DNA from 3 places in the Bacillus sp. GW823-FHT06A11 genome. Region 2 is predicted to be linked to each of the others. Evidence: riboswitches for the same ligand, from Rfam matches in the RefSeq annotation. Region 2 holds a riboswitch; each other region holds the start of a gene.

Region 1 (6,580 bases), on a different contig from region 2:
TCTTAATCGTTTTCAAATTGAATTTCATGTAAAAGATAAAACTCATCAAGACCCATCTACTATACGAAAGAAAAATGGATTTTTTACTTTATTCTCAAAAGAATACATAAAAGCAACGCTACTTTTTTGGATCACTTATATAATGGGAATGTTTTTAATATACGGTTTAAACACTTGGTTACCACAGATGATGCGCCAGGCAGGATATCCTCTTGGGTCTAGTCTGTCATTTCTACTTATGCTAAATATTACCGCAGCTATCGGCGCATTATTCGCTGGAGCAATTGCTGATCGTATAGGAGCAAAAATTGTTATTAGCATCTCTTATCTTATGGCAGCCATATGTATCGGACTATTAACAATCAAACCATCTGTTACAATCATTTATCTTTTAATTGGCCTTGCTGGTATTGGATCAGTCGGTATTACTCAAATATTAAATGCATATGTAACACAATACTTCCCATCACATATCCGAGCTACCTCCTTAGGCTGGGGACTGGGGCTTGGCCGAGTTGGTGCAATTGCTGGCCCAATTCTCGTCGGTATTATTATGACAATGCAATATGACTTAGCATGGAATTTTTACTTATTCTCCTTTGCAGGTCTTATCGCAGCTATATCTGTTTTCTTCATTCCTACAAAATAAAAAGGGCACAAACTTACTTGTGCTCTTTTTCATATGCTTCAAACAACATATCTCGAAACAATGTATTTAAACTCTCAATATCGATTCCTGATCCCTTTTCAATTCCTTTTACATATTCCTGATAGTAATGAATTTGTTCTTCTAAAAATTGATTTAGCACCTTAATTTTCAATCCAACATCTAATTCAGTACCTGCTTTTTTCTTTATTAACAACTTTTCAATTTCATCTAATACGCTACGTTCTAATGATAATTCTGTAATCAATCGGTCAAATTCTACAGGAGGTAAAGTCGTTTTCTCTTCTAGCCACTTACAAGCTAAAATGGGACGTAATACATAAAAGTACTTTTTCAGCTTTACATTCTCACCTTGCAAAAATTCACGATAATTTTTCGACGCCATATGTAAATAATGATATATCGTTGCTTTTGGATCAAAATTCTTCTCACTCATCTGTTGAAGTAGTTCTGGAAAATTAGAGTTTTTCGAATAAAAAATTGGTGATCGAATCCACTCAAGTAAAGCAGGATTCGACTTCGCGAATAGTTGCAACGCCTTTTTAATATCCCAACCACTTATATCTAAATCATCACTAATTGGATATTCAATTACATCTCGTTTGTCATGAATTGATAAATACCATTCTACCGGATGTATATAAACAAACCTAACATCATAATCGCTATCTTTCGATGGAAAACCCCAAGCACGACTCCCTGATTCTACCGCAAATAAAATTTTCACATCATTCTCTTTTTCAATTCTTTCTAACTCCAACTCGATTTTCTCTCTCATTGCATAACACCTCCATTTTTTGATTATTTCCTTGGAAATTCGACAAATACAATACTAATTTTACTACATACCAAAAAAACTGTCAGAAATTACTGACAGCCTAATGAAACGTCTATTGTTGCTTTTCGATTACAGTAGTAGCAATTCGTTCAAACTCTTTTTGAATCTCCTCTTTATATGCATCTACTATTGAAAAATCCATAGCAGCAATATAAATTCGTTCTAATTTATCACGAACCGATTTTGCTTTCGCTAAGAAAGACATCGCCTCATTCATTTTTGCTTTATATTGAATGGAGACATCACGAATTTCCTTCGCATATTTCTCATCCGTCCCTGGCGTAACAATAAGGGCATACATATCAATAATTTCATCACCCTCGCGACTTGGAAAATATTCATGTGGTGCGGTGCTATCAAAAATTGCAAATCCTAATTCTCTTACGATAACCATATCAAGACTATTCGGGTCAAATCCGCAATGATATACTTCAACTTCAAACCCTTTTTCTTCAGCTGCCTTAGCTAACTTTTTGAGCATCGTTGATTTTCCAGAGCCTGGGCGCCCTTTTATAAAATAACGATGTGGTAACCCTTCTGTTAAATTAGGAACAAAATCAACTGCTCCTTTCGGTGTAGCAGCTCCTAAAAAACGATGTTTTACAAGCGATTGTCTCCCGCTTTTATCTGCAAATAATTTCTGGATTAGCTGATTGGTTAGTTCATTTGCTTTATTAAAATCTATATTATCAATATATATCTTCTCCCACTCATCATGTATAACCAATGCCTCTTTAAAACGTACGTAAGCAGACTGAAAAGCTTTGCTTGCTTCTGAAACAAATCTTTCAATTTCTAACTTCTGCTTTCTTAGTTTATCTGAGTCCCAAGCAATTCCTAAATTTATATACTCTTCAACAACTCCTGGCATTTTTGGCTCAATAACATGCGGCGATGTCCCATCAACAATTCCTACTTTTAATTTTGGGATAATTACACCATCAACCGATTTATTATCAGAAGAACAATGTAAAAATTCAATATCATATCCTTTTTCAATCCATTCACGACCTATTGCCTTTATTAAAGAAGATTTTCCCGTTCCTGGGCCACCCTTTAAGATAAATAATCTGTCTAATCCTTTTAAATTCTCTTCGTATAAATTGTGAAATCCCCTAGCTGTATTACCACCAGCATAATAATTTAATACATTTCCTGTCACTGCACTCACTCCTTCGCAGCATTCTATTTACATAAGCTACAATATGCGAGCAGCTTTATTTGGGTGAATACCTATTTTGTATTGCACGAAAAAAGGAAATGAATTACAATTTAACTATCGGAAAATTCCGATTTTAAAAACTGAATACTTCTTTATCAAGAGAGGCAGAGGGACCGGCCCTTTGAAGCCCAGCAACCTCAGTTTATACAAACTGAATAGGTGCTAATTCCTGCAAAATGCATTGCATTTTGGAAGATAAAACTCAACTAGCATGTAAAGCTCATCTTTCTTGATACTGAAGGATGAGCTTTTTATTATTTGAAAAACATATATTGGAGGTATGTAAAATGAAAGTAATTGATCTATCGCAAACATTTGAAAATAATATGTCTCAATTTCCTGGAACACCTAAAATACAACTAGAAGCTGTTACAAGTGTTGAAGAATCAGGCTATCAAGTTACAGATTTTCATTCTGTCGTTCATGTTGGCACGCATTGTGATGCTCCTGCGCATTTTATTTCAGGCGCAACGACCATCGATCAATTACCGCTGGATCAATTTGTAGGTGAAGCTGTTCTTATAGATGTAACACATATTCAAGAGCGAAAATTACCTAAGGCAGTATTGCATAATACTGACATAAAAGAAGGTGATATTGTTATTTTTCATTCTAATCTATCCACAAAATGGAATACAGAGGCTTATGAGAAGGAAGCATTTTATCTTTCTGAAGAATTAGCTAAAGAACTAGTGCGATTAAAAGTAAAATCTATCGGTTTAGATTTCATTTCTCCTGATGAAGTCACAACAGAAACATCACCGATTCATCACATATTACTAGGGAATAATATTTACTTAATTGAAAACTTAACAAATCTAGATGCTATCGAAACAAAACGTTTCTTTTTCTCAGCAGCACCTTTAAAAATTAAAAATAGTGACGGTGCTTTCGCAAGAGCATTTGCTGTTATTTTTTAAACACAGCCTATAAAAAAAGCAAAGGCCACTATTGGTCTTTGCTTCTATATTTTCTATTTAAATTAAGAAAGAATTGTTCCACACGAGGACGCACCCAAGCTAAACAATCTATCTCTTTCTTCTTTGTGCAAGCTATCTCTTCTCCATCTACCATTTCAACAAGTTCTAGTTCTAACAGTTGCCTCGTGAATGCTAACATATTCACTTCTTCGGATGGATACTCTTCTTTTAATTTCTCCTCAATTTCTCCCAATAAAAAACCGTCACGCATCATTGCCAATGCATCAATCCAAAGTGGCGGCATTTCATATTTTTCTCCTGTAATTGTATCTTTTACAATATAATTCTTTTGCTCTTTTCGAAATTGAATCGTGTGTAAACATACAGTCGAATTTAATGTTAATTCCATCATACCACCTCTTTCATAATATCTGCATAGAAAAAAGGATGCGCGTGCACCCCTTCTTATCTTTTCATAACACTACTGAACCGTTACATGAGCAATCAATCTCATGTCGATATTTTCCTCCATTATAAACGAAGTATTTTATAAAAAAAACCCTTCTTGAAACATTTTATAAAATGTTTATATTTACACAACAAGAACACTTTTCTGAAAAATCTTTTCTCCCAATACATTAAACGGTCGGCAGAAAAATTTCTACTTTCGTTCCTACTCCTAGACTACTTTGGATCGTGATACTCCCTTGATGTTCCTTAATAATTTTATATGTAATCATTAACCCAAGTCCTGTGCCAGTCTCCTTTGTTGTGTAAAACGCCTTGCCGATTTTTTCTAACTTCTCATTCTCTATACCAAATCCTTGGTCTTCAACAGAAATACACAAATGTCCTTGCGTTTTTTGATATGCACGAATATGAATTTCTCCACCCTCTGGCATTGATTCTATTCCATTTTTAATGATATTTAATAACACTTGTTTTAATTGCTTGTCATCACCGTTTATAGCCGGTAAATTCCCATCTACTTGTAAATGACATTTAACTCTATATTGCGTTGCATAACTTTCCATTAGATGCACAACATATAGAAGGATGTCTCGTATATTACACCTTTCATAATTTGTTGGCTTTGGTTTTCCTAACAACATCAATTCACTAACAAATCCATTAACCCTTTCAATTTCTTGTAGCATAATGTCGTAGCTCATCGTATCAGTTGGATTTCTTTCTTTTTGCATTTGCGTAAACCCTTTTAACGCTGTTAGCGGATTTCGAATTTCATGGGCAATTGTTGTAGACATAGTCCCAATCACAGCTAAATTTTCCGTCTCTTTCATATTGTTCATCATTTCAACCACTGTTCTTACATAAGATTGAAATCGTTTTAATAAAGAATGTGAAATAATGAAATAGAATATACATAAAACAAGTGGAATTACCACTTTTAAATCTTGTAATAGCAATGTGAAAAATACGTACTTTCCAATTACACTAAAGGACACTAAATAAAAGTATTTTCTATTCACGAAAACTGGGGCAAATAAAATTAATAACATTTCTACCATACTACCATGTTCAAAAGGTCTATCCGTTCGCAAATAAATCATTAAATTATTCACAAGATTGATAAACATGTACCCAAATAAAAATAAATATTTTACAGAATATACATACCCTCTTTTTTGAAGATATATAGAAATAGGAAATAATGCTATTACAAATATAGGCACACCTATCCCAAGACTACCTTCTGGCCAACCTACCGCTGTTCCACTAATATTCATAGCAGGATATACAAAATAATATATAGCGTCATATAAAAAGAATATAATATAAAATAATAATATAAATACCTTTAAGGCTCTTCTTTCTTCATAAATCAAGCTCTTGTATTTATTCATATAAAAACTCCCCTTGATCGATACAAAAAACTTTCATTGTTATCTCCTTAAAGTATAAGTATGAAATTGCTTTCAGGGCAATATTTAACCTTATAATAATGAAAGGAAGGAGATCTCTCCTTCCTTTTGGTAACAACTTACATCCATCTTACCCTGTCATGTAACAATCCATCCGTAAAATTATTATGCCCTATTACAAAATCCTTCATATATAAATTTAAATACTCACCGTACTTACTTTCTGTATTTAATAACAACTCCTCAACATAATAAGCACCTTGTTCAAATTGATCTAAAAGTAAACTGGACAAGCCCGCATAAATCCCGCACCCTACTTGAAAATACGTTGCATTCGTTTTATATTTACGAAAAACTTGGCTACTATTCATCACATTATACATATATGTCTCACTATTTTCATAAACGAGTAACACACCGACCAAGTCCTCTCCAGCAACCTCTTCTTCCGCTGGATTAAACACTTTACGATTCCAGTTCCATAAATCTTCTACTTGATCTAAGTTCTGTCTAATTATATTTGTTGTATACTCATTAATTCGGTAAAGAAAACCAACTTCCATATTAAAGTTTTTCCCTAAAATTAATACTTCCTCATGTGGCATTAAACAACCATAGAATTCTTTTTCTCCTAACTTCACTTTATACTCTGAAGCATATACATCTTCATAAAAGTAAAGAGGACGATGATGACTCATATACATCGGATAACTCCAGATTGCTTCATCTAAAAATCGCTCTACTGCCCATGAAGCATAAAGTGTATGTGGCTTTATAAGTGCTGTATCATTCAAAAACGATGTGTCATGTTCTACAATATAACATGCTCTTGGCCTTTCACTTGGTCGTTCCTTCATAAGCTCAACAACCATCCATTGAACAACACCTGGATTCATACCTGAACCTATAATCGCTTTTGTATTTGTAAATTTCTCTTTCTCCTTCTCAAACCTTGTATATCTTTCCGTAAGCTGAAAGCCGATTAAGCTATCGTCCTGATCTACTGCCTCATTTTCCAAGGCTGAGTTAATATAACAAATTCCTAGTTCA
Region 2 (6,580 bases):
TTTGGGGTTATCGCTTTCCGTGAGTGGACTACTACTACAACGATTATTCTGGGAACGATTGCAATCCTATTAATCGTAGTTGGTGTTGTATTCACATCACTAGATGATAAAGAAAATGCTCAGCCACCAGGACAATTGAAAAAAGGACTTCTTACTTTAATTGTTTCTACTTTCGGCTATCTTGTATATGTAATTATTATTCGTTGGTATAATATCGATGGTTGGTCTGCTATTTTACCACAAGCAGTTGGTATGTTTGTTGGTGCGGTTGTACTGACATCTAAACATAAACCATTTAACAAATATGCAATCCGTAATGCTTTATCTGGTTTACTATGGGGAACTGGAAACTTATTCTTACTTCTTTCATTACCACGTGTTGGAGTAGCAACAAGCTTCCCATTATCTCAAACTGGAATCGTTATCTCAACATTCGGTGCGATTGTATTCTTAGGTGAAAAGAAAACAAAACGTCAATTGATCTTTATTGCACTAGGTAGTGTTTTAATTATAGGCGGCGCTGTATTACTTGGTATGACAAAAGCATAATCTTATATTCTATTAGTAAACCCCTGAAGCATATGTGCTTCAGGGGTTTTTTAATTCTAATTATTTTCTAGATATAATTATTTGTATGTTCTTGCCCCTTATAATTGCTCTTCCACTCTAGCAAACCAGCTACACATATAAAGAGATTAATAATAGCTAATATTAGCATGACGTATAAACCAGTAGAAATATAAATTACAATGCTAACTACGTTATATAAAATCCATAAATGCCAGTTTTCTAATATTTTTCGACTTAACATAAATTGAGCCACTAGTCCCAATACGGCATTTAAAGCGTCTAAATATGGACTTGTTGACTCTAAATAACGGACTTGATAATAACCCCAACCAATCCAAGCAACTAAAATAAAACTTATATAAAAAGTCCACCCTTTCAAATCTAAACGAACTGTTGCTTTTACCTCTCCCTCCCCACTTCGTGCAATCCAATAATACCAACCATATACATTAAATATAAATTGAAAAGCGGCTAATACTGCCATTGCATATAAACCTTGTGTAATAAAAATGTATAAAAATACCGCAACAGTAATCATGCCAAATAAAAAGTTGGATACTTTTTCTCTCGCTAATAACCAAACATTAATGATCCCCATAATTGATGCGAAAATTTCAATATAACTCGATTGAATATACAATCCAACTAATACACAAATAATACTAGAAACAAGTAAAAAAAGTGGACTTCTAACCATATTTATCTCTCCCCAGATGTGTAATAAATTCCCTATCACCAGTATAAGGAATAGCCCTTTCCTTTACCACGAATTTCCACCTTCTCATTATCTATTCCATCTACGGTAAGTCTTTTCTTTTTACAAAATTCTCTTAAAGATGATATCGTTTTTATAACATATCTCTACTAGAAAGGAATAAAGGATATGCCTAACAAACATCGAATTTTATTTATTGGTGCTGGTCGTATGGCAGAAGCTATATTTTCCGGATTACTTAAAACAAGCAAAGAGTACATCGAAGAAATTATCATCTCTAACCGAAGCAACGTAGAAAAGTTAGAACAATTACAAAGGCGATATAATGTGTCTATTACAACGGATTGGAAGCAGCATATTACATCTGTTGATACGGTTGTTTTAGCAATGCCACCTTCTGCTCATGAAGAATTATTAGCTGAGCTATCTCCGTTAATATCAAATCAACTTGTCGTAACAGTAGCAGCTGGCATTGGACCATCTTATTTAGAAGCTAGACTCCCAAAAGGCACACCTGTTGCTTGGATTATGCCTAATACAGCTGCTGAAATTGGAAAGTCTATCTCCTTATATACAACGGGACAATCAGTAACCGAGATGCATCAAGAAACCCTGCAACTGCTTTTAAGAGGTATTGGTACTTCGCAACTTTGTACTGAGGAAGAAGTTCATCAGCTTACTGCAGTTACTGGAAGTGCACCAGCCTTCCTTTATTACTTTGCTGAAAGCTTAATTGAAGCAACAAAAAGTTATGGAGTCGATGAAGAAACCGCAAAACATCTTGTCATTCAAATGATTTCTGGCTCTGCTTCTATGCTCGAGCAAACGCAAAATCCAGCTAACCTCCGCGAACAAGTAACAACGCCAGGTGGTTCCACAGCTGAGGGTCTCAAAACTTTATACGAATATAATTTTTCAGAGGCAATTCAAAAAGCAGTAGAAGCAACAAACAAAAAAGCTAGGGGGAAATAATATGATTTTAACAAGTTTAAAAGACTATACAACATTACATAACGGTGTAAAAATGCCTTGGTTTGGTTTAGGTGTTTTTAAAGTAGAAGATGGTTCAGAAGTAATTGATTCTGTAAAAGCAGCAATTAAAAATGGCTACCGCAGCATCGATACTGCAGCAATCTATCAAAATGAAGAAGGCGTTGGACAAGCGATTCGTGAATCCGGTGTTTCACGTGAAGAATTATTTATTACCTCAAAAGTATGGAATAGCGATCAAGGATATGAAACAACACTTCAAGCATTTGAAACTACATTAGAGAAATTAGGTCTAGAATATTTAGATTTATATTTAGTACATTGGCCTGTAAAAGGGAAATATACTGAATCATGGAAAGCATTAGAAAAACTTTATAAAGATGGCCGTGTTCGCGCTATCGGCGTGAGTAATTTCCACATTCACCACTTACAAGACGTATTTGAAATTGCTGAAATTAAGCCAATGGTCAACCAAGTGGAATACCACCCACGTTTAGCACAAGAAGAGCTACATGCATTCTGTAAAGAACATACTATCCAGCTTGAAGCTTGGTCACCATTAATGCAAGGACAACTACTAGATAATCCAACGTTACAAGAAATTGCGACAAAATATAATAAATCAACTGCGCAAATTATTTTACGCTGGGATTTACAAAACGAAGTTGTAACAATCCCTAAATCAATTAAAGAACATCGCATTATTGAAAATGCAAACATCTTCGACTTTGAATTAAGTGCTGATGATATGAAAGCAATTCAAGCTTTAAATGAAGATCGTCGCGTTGGTCCAGATCCAGATAACTTTAACTTCTAGTAGAAAAACCACTGCCATATGCAGTGGTTTTTCTGTTTAAGAAAACTGAAAATTTAAACTATATTCCATTTGGTTGACACTTCATTATTCAAGGTGTAAGATTTTGAATTATCAAAGAAACACAAAAATTAATAAAATTTATTCGTTTACTCATTGTATCAAGAGAGGTGGAGGGACTGGCCCTTTGAAACCTCGGCAGCAGGTTCATTTTGAATACTGTGCCACTTCCTGCAAGCTTTATGCTTGAAAGATAGAATGAGGGACTTCGTTTATATACGGGTGCATAACTTGTACGTAAAAATCCCTCTTTCTCAATATGAAAAGAGGGATTTTTTATTTTTCATTTCCCTCATCATCATCCAAACTTAATTATTTAGGAGGAAAATCAAATGAAAAAGAAGTTTGTACCCGGTATTGCATCAGTTGTAGGAGTAAGTATTTTATTAACTGGTTGCGGTAGTTATAAAAACGAAGCAAGCGGAGCAAATGCAAAAGACGAGGCACCTAGTAAACAGGTTTTAAACTTATCTTCACCTACTGAAATACGAACAATGGATACGGCTCGTGCTACAGATACTGATTCTGGTCAAGTAATGAGAAACGTATTTGAAGGTTTGTATAATCTTGGTGAAGGTAACAAACCTGTTCCTGGTGTTGCAAAATCTCATGAAGTAAGTGGCGATAAAACGAAATACACATTCCATTTGCGAGATTCAAAATGGTCAAACGGCACTCCTGTTACAGCGAAAGATTTTGTGTTCGCTTGGCAACGTGCCGTAGATCCAGCAACAGCCTCTGAATATGCATTTCTATTCTTTGATATTAAAAATGCAACAAAAATTAACAACAAAGAACTTCCAGCCGACCAACTTGGTGTAAAAGCAGTTGATGACCATACGTTTGAGGTAGAATTGGAGCGTCCTGTTCCGTATTTTATTAGCTTAACAGCGTTCCCAACATTTCTACCAATTAACGAGGAATTCTTTAAAGCACAAGGTGATAAGTACGCTTTAGAAGATAATACAATCTTGTACAATGGAGCTTTTACACTAAGCGATTGGAAGCACGAACAAAGCTTTAAATTTAAGAAGAACCCTACTTATTGGGATAAAGATACTGTCAAACTAGAAGAAATCAATTTTAACGTCGTAAAAGAAAAATCAACAGAAGTAAATTTATTCGAGTCAAAACAATTAGATCGTATAAAACTAACATCTGACTTCGTTGATAAATATAAAAAAGATGCTAACTTTAAAGAACGTCCAAATGTAGGCGTACAATTTTTACGCATGAATCAACACAACAAAGTACTTCAAAACGTTTCTGCACGCCAAGCAATCGATCAAACAATTGATAGAAAATCCTTTGTAAATACGTTATTAAATGATGGCTCTACACCAACATTTGGTCTCGTTCCAAAAAACTTTGCAAAAGGACCTGAAGGAAAAGACTTCCGTACTGTAAACGGCGATTTAACAAAAGTTGATACAAAATCTGCACAAGAATTATGGAAAAAAGCTAAACAAGAGCTTGGTTCTGAAAAGATAACATTAGAATTATTAACGAGTGATGCTGACCTTGATAAGAAAACTGGTGAATTCTTAAAAGGGCAACTAGAAAAGAATCTAGATGGATTAACAGTAAATATAAAACCGCAACCGCGTAAGCAACAAGTTTCGCTTTTATTAAAAGGTGACTACGAAATCGGAATTGACGGCTGGAGCCCTGACTTTGCGGATCCAATTACATTCCTTGAGCTATTTACAACGAATAACCCTTATAACTTAGATCATTACTCTAATAAGGAATTCGATGAAACAATAGCAAAAGTGAAAACAACTTTAGCTGGTGATGAAAAAGCTCGCTGGGAAGCATTACTAGAATCCGAGAAAATATTATTTAAAGACTCTGTTATCGCTCCTCTTTACCAAAAAGGCGAATCTTATTTAGAACGTTCTTATGTGAAAGGAATTGTGCAAGTAGACTTTGCGGGTCAATTAAACTTCAAGTGGGCAAAAATTGAAAAATAAAGTAAAACCGTAATAAGTGGGGGTTCTTCATCCCCACTTATTATTAGCCCACACCAATTGTTTTTTTAGCAAAATATATTAAAAGCAGGTTCTCTCACACAAGAGAATCTACTTTTTTAATATATTATTCCAAGAAATTAACATTCTATTTTTATTATTGACATATAGTTCTTTCCAGTGTTAATATTCTAAATAATCAAAGAAACAAAATATTTCACCATCAAAATATAATGTCTACTAAGTTGAAACATATAACGATAGATTATAGCTCGACATGTATATACATATAGAACACCTGATTACCTATAAACAAATATTTATAATAGGTTCTATCTCCTTCTATAGCTACTTCAAGACATGGACATTATGACGTTACGAACAACACATTTAGGGAGGAACGAACAATGAAGAAAAAAGTTGTACCTGTTGTTGCATCTGTTTTAGGGGCAAGTCTATTACTAACTGCTTGCGGGGGAAATAAAGATAATGCAGGCGGAGCGAAAGCAAACGATAAAGTACCTGATAAACAAGCAATTAACTTATCATTCGCTTCAGAAATTCCAACAATGGATGTTGCAAAAGCAACGGATGGGGAATCCATGAATGTAATGCGCAATGTTTTTGAAGGTTTATATGCAATGGGAGAAGATAATAAACCGATTCCTGGTGTTGCTGAGTCGGTTGACATTAGTCCCGATAAAACAAAATATACATTCCATCTGCGTGATTCAAAATGGTCAAACGGTACTCCTGTTACAGCAAAGGACTTCGTCTTTGCTTGGCAACGTGCCGTAAATCCTGATACAGCAGCTGAATACGCATTCTTATTCTTCGATGTACAGAATGCGAAACAAATAAACCAAAAACAATTACCAATTGATCAACTAGGGGTCAAAGCTGTTGATGACAAAACGTTAGAAGTACAACTAGACCGTCCTGTTCCTTACTTCTTAAGCTTAACGACATTCTCAACATTCTTGCCAATTAATGAAGAGTACTTAAAGTCTCAGGGCGATAAATACGGTTTAGAAACAAATCATTTAATTTACAACGGTGCTTTCACATTAGATAACTGGAAACACGAACAAAGTTTCCAATTGAAGAAAAATCCTAACTATTGGGATGCTAAAACGGTAAAATTAGAAGAAATCAACTTCAATGTCGTTAAAGATAAGTCTACAGAAGTGAACTTATATGATTCAGGACAAATTGATCGCGTTGCTTTAACTGCAGAGTTTGTTGATAAATATAAGAGCGATCCAAACTTCAAGGAACGCGCTGAAGTCGGCATTCAATTCTTACGACTAAATCAGAAAAATGAAACATTAAAAAATCAACATGCACGCCTTGCTATTAACGGCGCAATGAATAAAAAGGCTTACGTAGAAACAATTTTAAATAACGGTGCTATTCCAGCTGAAGGAATGGTTCCTGCGAAATTTGCAAAGAGTCCAGAAG
Region 3 (6,580 bases), on a different contig from region 2:
TATAAAATAAATCATATATTGATAGCATAGGACAAGCAGAAAAGCTTGTTCTAACCTCACAGAACACTCCTTATCACGGTTAGGCATCTACATAGGTAGATGCTTTTTTTATGTTGATGACTGAAAATTATTTATCAACATAATGTAACAAGCATATTAGGACTATTAGGGGAAGATTACTTGTACAAATAACAGTATGCTTAATTAAAAAAATGAAATGTAAGGAGTGAGAAATAAGTGCTAAATATTTTAGTAGTTAATTTTCCAGCAGAGGGGCATGTAAACCCTACATTAAATTTAGTAAAAGCCTTTACTGAACGAGGGGATAATGTACATTATATTACAACGGCAAACTTTAAGGATAGAATTGAAGATTTAGGAGCTACTGTACATACTCATCCGGATCTATTAAAAGAGATTTCTATTGATGCTGAAACCTCATCTGGGTTAAATGCTTTCTTTCATGTGCATGTTCAAACTTCTTTATATATATTAGAAATTACGAAACAATTATGTGAAAGTATAAATTTTGATTTCGTAATTTATGATATATTTGGCGCAGGAGAGTTAGTAAAGGAGTATTTACAAGTTCCAGGTGTAGTGTCCTCACCTATATTTTTAATTCCGCCAGAATTTTTGAAGACATTACCTTTTCATCCAAATGCAGATATGCCATTCCAACCAGAGGAAATCTCTGAAAAATTACTAAATCAGATGGAACATAAATTTGGAGTAAAACCAAAGAATAATCTTCAATTTATGAATAATAAGGGTGATGTTTGTCTCGTATACACAAGTTGTTATTTCCAACCTAATAGCGAATCGTTCGGGGAAAATAACATTTTTATTGGACCGAGTATTTCAAAGCGTAAAACAAATATAAAGTTTCCACTGGAATCACTTAAAGAAAAGAAAGTTATTTATATTTCAATGGGAACACTGCTTGAAGGACTCGAACCATTCTTTAATACTTGTATTGATACTTTTTCAGATTTTGATGGGATAGTTGTAATGGCAATTGGTGATAGAAATGATATTTCTAAAATTAAGAAAGCACCAGATAATTTTATAATTGCTCCATACGTACCTCAATCAGAAATATTAAATGAAGCAGATGTTTTTATTACACATGGCGGTATGAATAGCGTACACGATGCCATTCATTATAATGTCCCATTTGTAATAATACCGCATGATAAAGACCAGCCTATGATAGCGCAAAGACTAACTGAGCTTGAAGCGGCACATAGACTATTGAAAGAACATGTTAATGTGCACACTTTAAAAGAGGCCGTAACAGATGTTCTTTCAAATGAAAAGTATAAACATGGTATAAGAAAACTTAATGATAGCTTTTTAGAATGTGGTGGTTCAAAAGAAGCAATTGCAGTTATTGAATCTCTTTTAAATAAAGTAAAACTTTAATCGGTAGAGGTTTTACTGCCCATAAATAGCGGGATAAATAGTCGTAACTGTATACAAGCATAGAGGTTCTCACCTTTATGCTTGTATATTCTTATCCAGCAAATTGCACAGCAGTATTTGCATGTAAAAAAGTAGTATCAAAAACGGGAACAGTGAGATCATTTTGGGAGATGAGTAAAGGTATTTCAGTGCAGCCTAATAATATACCTTCAGCACCATTTTGAATTAATGATTTTGTAATTTGTAATAACTCTTCTTTAGATGTTTCTGAAATGATCCCTCTACTTAATTCATCTAATATGACATGGTGGATAAAAGTTCTTTCCTCGTCATTGGGGATAATTGTCTCAATGTTATATTTCGCTAATCGTGATTTATAGAAATCTTGCTCCATCGTTTGTTTTGTTCCTAATAGTCCGATACGTTTTATATTTTGTTCTACCATTTCTTTAGCACTTACATCACCAATGTGAAGAAGCGGGATAGATATTGCTTGTTCTACCTCCTCGGCAAATAGATGTACAGTATTTGAACACATTAATAAACATTCAGCCCCAGATTTTTCAACTTTCTTTGCAACTGTAACTAGTTCATTTTTCACTTCTTCATATTGATGGTTTTGTAATAAAGTAGTTACTTCACCAAAGTCCATACTATATAAAATTAGCTTCGCATTTTGATCGTATTGAGAGAGTGTAAGTGTATTAATATGTTTATAGTATAATGATGTAGATTCCCAACTTAATCCTCCAATCAAACCAATAACTTTCATAATGCATTCCTCCCGAAACGATTTTGAATTTATTATTTCATAATTCCGATAAGAATACAATGATTTAAATGCGCTATTTAATAAAAAATAAAAATAGTAAGAAAAGTGTTGAAATTTACATTCTTTAGTGCCATAATACGAATTACAAATTAATACTTATCCAGAGAGGTGGAGGGAACGGCCCTAAGAAACCTCAGCAACCCCTATGCAATTTTATAGGAAGGTGCTAATTCCGCAGAGGACACGATGTGTTTTTTGAAAGATAAGAGGATTCTTGAACGTGAAAGAAAATGACCTCTTATGTAAGAGGTCATTTTTTGTTGTATAGAAAGGGAGTGTCGATGCATAATTCATTTTTAAATTAAATATAGAGTAATAAAAGTTGACTAATATGAGAGGGGAATTGTCATGAACAAATTATCAACAAAGTTAGTAGTAGCAATCGGTATTGGAGCAGCATTATACGGGATATTAGGACTTTGGGGATTTTCTATTGCACCGAATACATTTATTAAACCAGCATTAGCTATATTAACTGTTTTTGGAGCATTATTTGGTCCAGTGGTAGGACTGTTAATCGGACTTATCGGTCATACCGTAACAGATACGATTGCTGGATGGGGGATTTGGTGGGGCTGGGTTATTAGTTCAGGGATTATTGGTTTTTCGATGGGTCTTATTCAAAAAAGAGTTGGTTTTAGTGTGAAAAACGGGTCGTTTAACAAGGGGCATATTTCTTATTTAGCAATTACTGGATTAGTTGGTATTGTCATTGCTATTATATTTGCTGGGGCATTCGATATTATTGTGATGGGAGAACCATTTGACAAAATTGTTATCCAAGTATTAGGAGCAACAATTTCCGATGTTATCGTTTTCTTAGTAGTTGGATTGCCACTTACAATTGGCTTGGCAAAATCTAATAAGAAACATACACATTTAAAAATTGAAAAGTAGGGATGTTAACATGAAACCAATTATTTCGTTTGAACAATTCACCGTTCAATATGGGCATGCTGCGCAGCCTACTTTAAGTGATATTACCTTTCATATATACCCTGGGGAAAAAGTACTAATTGCTGGACGAAGTGGTTCAGGAAAGTCGACATTAGCTCATTGTATAAATGGGCTAATCCCATTTTCTTACGAAGGGACTAGTACAGGTAACGTTTTAATTGCCGGTAAAGACCCGAGGGAAGGAAGTATTTTTGAACAAAGTAAGCAGGTAGGAACAATTTTGCAAGATCAAGATGCTCAATTTATTGGTCTGACAGTAGAAGAAGATGTAGCTTTTTATTTAGAAAATGAATGTGTAAAGCAAGATGACATGAAAAAGATTGTTTCGGACTCATTAAGAAAGGTGAAGATGCATACGTTTCATAAACAAAGTCCACATGAATTATCAGGAGGTCAAAAGCAAACAGTTTCTCTAGCGGGTTTATTAACAACAAATGCGGATATATTATTGTTCGATGAACCGTTAGCTAATTTAGATCCACTAAGTGCCTTACATACGATAAAACTTATGAAAGATATACATGAACAATATAATAAAACGATTGTTATTATTGAACATAGAATAGAAGAAATTTTAAACCTGGATTTAGACAAAGTTATATTAATTGATGAAGGTAAAGTCATTGCGATAGGAACACCAAAAGAAATCTTAGCGTCAAATATATTACCACGTATCGGCTTAAGAGAGCCTATTTACATCGAAGCATTAAAGAGATTACATTTTGATAGTAATAATGACGTAATATATCCAATGGAAAACCTTCAAAAAGAAAAGGTAAGCAACGTTATAAAAGAGTGGATGGAGAAACAAGTCATATTAAAAGGGAATACTAAAAACAAGGAATTACTTAAAGTGGAGAATTTATCATTTTCATACTCTAATAAACAAAAAGTATTAGAAAATGTAAACCTTTCAATATATGAAGGAGAAATTGTGGCACTGTTAGGGCATAATGGAGCAGGGAAATCAACATTAGCTCATAGTCTTATAGGCATAAACAAAATGAAAAATGGGAAAATCTTGTTAAAAGGTGAAGATATTAGTTCTTGGTCTATTCGTAAACGTGGGGAAATCATATCTTACGTGATGCAAAATCCAAATCATATGATTACACAGCCTACTGTTTTTGAAGAAGTTTCATTTACATTAACATTACATAATTTTTCTAAGGAAGAAATTAAGAATAGAGTAGAAGGAACTTTAAAAATTTGTGGTTTATATCCATTTCGTAATTGGCCAATTCAAGCACTAAGCTATGGGCAAAAAAAGAGATTAACAATCGCATCTGTATTAACAAAAAATCCTAAGCTTATCATATTAGATGAACCGACAGCGGGACAAGATTATTATCATTATAAACAATTTATGTCGTTTATTAAAAAACTAGCTAAGAAGGGTATTTCATTTATTTTTATCACTCACGATATGAATCTCGCACTAGAATATGCAGACCGTGCAGTAGTTCTACATGAAGGGAAAATTATTACGGATAATACAGTGTCTAATGTATTTGGTGATCAAGAAACGTTACAAATAGCTAACTTAAGAGAGAGTTCTTTAACCAAGCTTGTTAAATTTAGTGGGATTGCATGTCCAGAAAAATTTATTGAACTTTATTTAGAGAGTAATAGGAGGGAGGAAGGTGCATAGTACATATTTTCATCGTATGGATGGGGTAGTGAAATTGTTTTTATTTATTTTTTGTATGACGCTTACTTTTTTGTTTTTTGATTTTCGGGTGTTGCTAATATTATTTATCGTTGGGTGTATCGGACTCAGTGTTGCTAAAATTCCATTTCATAAAATTTTAATTGTTTTTAGTGTCATATTTACATTTAGTTTATTAAACTCTGTCATGATTTTATTTATTACACCAACTCATGGATCTGAATTAACTGAATCATATACTGCGTTTTTACATGTTGGATATGCAACGATTACATATGAAACATTATTTTATGCAGTTACACTTTCATTAAAGTATTTTACGTTACTACCATTTACACTTCTTTTTATATACACGACAGATCCAAGCGAATTTGTAAGTAACTTAAGTAAACTTGGTATTCATTATAAGATTACTTATGCAATAAATATTGCACTTCGTTATATTCCTGACATCCAGTCTGAGTATAAAATTATTAAACACGCGCAAGAAGCGAGAGGAGTGGCTTTTGAAAAAGGAGAAGCAAGTTTATGGGTTCGTATGAAGAACCGTGTTTTAATTTTCTGGCCGCTAATCATTCATTCTCTAGAAAGAATAGATACGGTTTCAAATGCAATGGATTTAAGAGGATTTGGAAAGAAGGATAAACGTACATGGTTTTATACAAGTAAGGCGAAACGTGAAGATTTCATCGCTTTATTTGCCGGTATTTTCATATTTATTGTTGCGGTATATTTAAAATTAAACGTATTTCAAAACTTTTGGTATCCATTTTAAAGCACTCTTTAAACGAGTGCTTTTACTTATTTTTATGTAGACATGCTCAAAAAAGGGATATACACATAATGTATAATACGAACCAGTTAAAATGATCAACTACCTATTAGTTTTCAAACCAAAAGGAGGAGAAAATATGAGTTACGGTGGTTCTTGTGGTTTTGGTGGAGGTTTCGCTTTATTAGTTGTGTTATTCATTCTATTAATAATTGTAGGATGCAGCTGCTGGGGCGGAGGATACTAATTTTTAATTAGTCTTCACAAATGTAAACTAAAAAAACATTGAAGATACTTATGTATCGAAACAAATAAAAAAGGAGCAACTATGCTCCTTTTTTATTTGTTTAAATGCGTATTCTTACTATATTTCGGGAACGTAATTGTTAAAGTCGTTCCTTTACTAATGATACTTCGGATTTTTAAACTTCCATGCATCGTCTCAATAATCTTAACAGCAACCATCGTACCTAAACCAGTTCCTTTTGTTTTTGTACTAAAATACGGTTCACCGAATCGATGTATTTGCTCCTGTGACATTCCAACTCCGCTATCTTCAATTCGTATTTCAACTTTACTATTATTGATAGATGAGGAAATATTTAAGGTACCACCATTAGGCATTGCTTCAATACTGTTTTTTATTAAGTTTAAAAAACATTGTTGAAAGTGCTGTTTATTACCAACAATGGTTGCCTCAGAAAAATCCTGTGTAATATGTATCGTATTCATATTACACAATGGCAATATCATATTAATAACTCGATTTAACTCTTGCTTTACTGAAATTTGATCTAATTTTTCTGGAGCTGGTTTGGCAAACGTTAAGTAATCATCGATAATTTCTTGGGCACGATTTAACTCTTCAAGTATATGTTTAATATATTCGTCTCTTGATTCAGGAGTTAAATTTGGTGTTTTTAAA

Evidence for each region. Region 2 has a riboswitch for S-adenosylmethionine ahead of AC1Q8L_RS27855 (peptide ABC transporter substrate-binding protein). Riboswitches for the same ligand answer to the same signal wherever they lie in the genome.
Region 1: linked by a shared signal. The riboswitch ahead of AC1Q8L_RS25230 (cyclase family protein) and the one ahead of AC1Q8L_RS27855 (peptide ABC transporter substrate-binding protein) in region 2 are both predicted to bind S-adenosylmethionine.
Region 3: linked by a shared signal. The riboswitch ahead of AC1Q8L_RS15170 (ECF-type riboflavin transporter substrate-binding protein) and the one ahead of AC1Q8L_RS27855 (peptide ABC transporter substrate-binding protein) in region 2 are both predicted to bind S-adenosylmethionine.

Annotation. Positions count from the first base shown of each region.
Region 1 is NZ_JBXAHS010000007.1:76,702-83,281, reverse strand. It holds gene AC1Q8L_RS25245 (MFS transporter) at 1-649, shown strand, start outside; gene AC1Q8L_RS25240 (nucleotidyltransferase domain-containing protein) at 663-1,445, opposite strand; gene AC1Q8L_RS25235 (PRK06851 family protein) at 1,558-2,667, opposite strand; SAM riboswitch class I at 2,817-2,929, shown strand; gene AC1Q8L_RS25230 (cyclase family protein) at 3,015-3,647, shown strand; gene AC1Q8L_RS25225 (hypothetical protein) at 3,676-4,056, opposite strand; gene AC1Q8L_RS25220 (ATP-binding protein) at 4,286-5,512, opposite strand; gene AC1Q8L_RS25215 (hypothetical protein) at 5,650-6,580, opposite strand, start outside.
Region 2 is NZ_JBXAHS010000010.1:33,515-40,094, reverse strand. It holds gene AC1Q8L_RS27875 (GRP family sugar transporter) at 1-549, shown strand, start outside; gene pnuC (nicotinamide riboside transporter PnuC) at 617-1,267, opposite strand; gene proC (pyrroline-5-carboxylate reductase) at 1,454-2,257, shown strand; gene AC1Q8L_RS27860 (aldo/keto reductase) at 2,259-3,092, shown strand; SAM riboswitch class I at 3,245-3,349, shown strand; gene AC1Q8L_RS27855 (peptide ABC transporter substrate-binding protein) at 3,482-5,122, shown strand; gene AC1Q8L_RS27850 (peptide ABC transporter substrate-binding protein) at 5,527-6,580, shown strand, end outside.
Region 3 is NZ_JBXAHS010000003.1:203,156-209,735, forward strand. It holds gene AC1Q8L_RS15160 (macrolide family glycosyltransferase) at 238-1,425, shown strand; gene AC1Q8L_RS15165 (aspartate/glutamate racemase family protein) at 1,517-2,197, opposite strand; SAM riboswitch class I at 2,351-2,466, shown strand; gene AC1Q8L_RS15170 (ECF-type riboflavin transporter substrate-binding protein) at 2,606-3,154, shown strand; gene AC1Q8L_RS15175 (ABC transporter ATP-binding protein) at 3,165-4,865, shown strand; gene AC1Q8L_RS15180 (energy-coupling factor transporter transmembrane component T family protein) at 4,858-5,658, shown strand; gene AC1Q8L_RS15185 (YjcZ family sporulation protein) at 5,795-5,902, shown strand; gene AC1Q8L_RS15190 (LytS/YhcK type 5TM receptor domain-containing protein) at 5,995-6,580, opposite strand, start outside.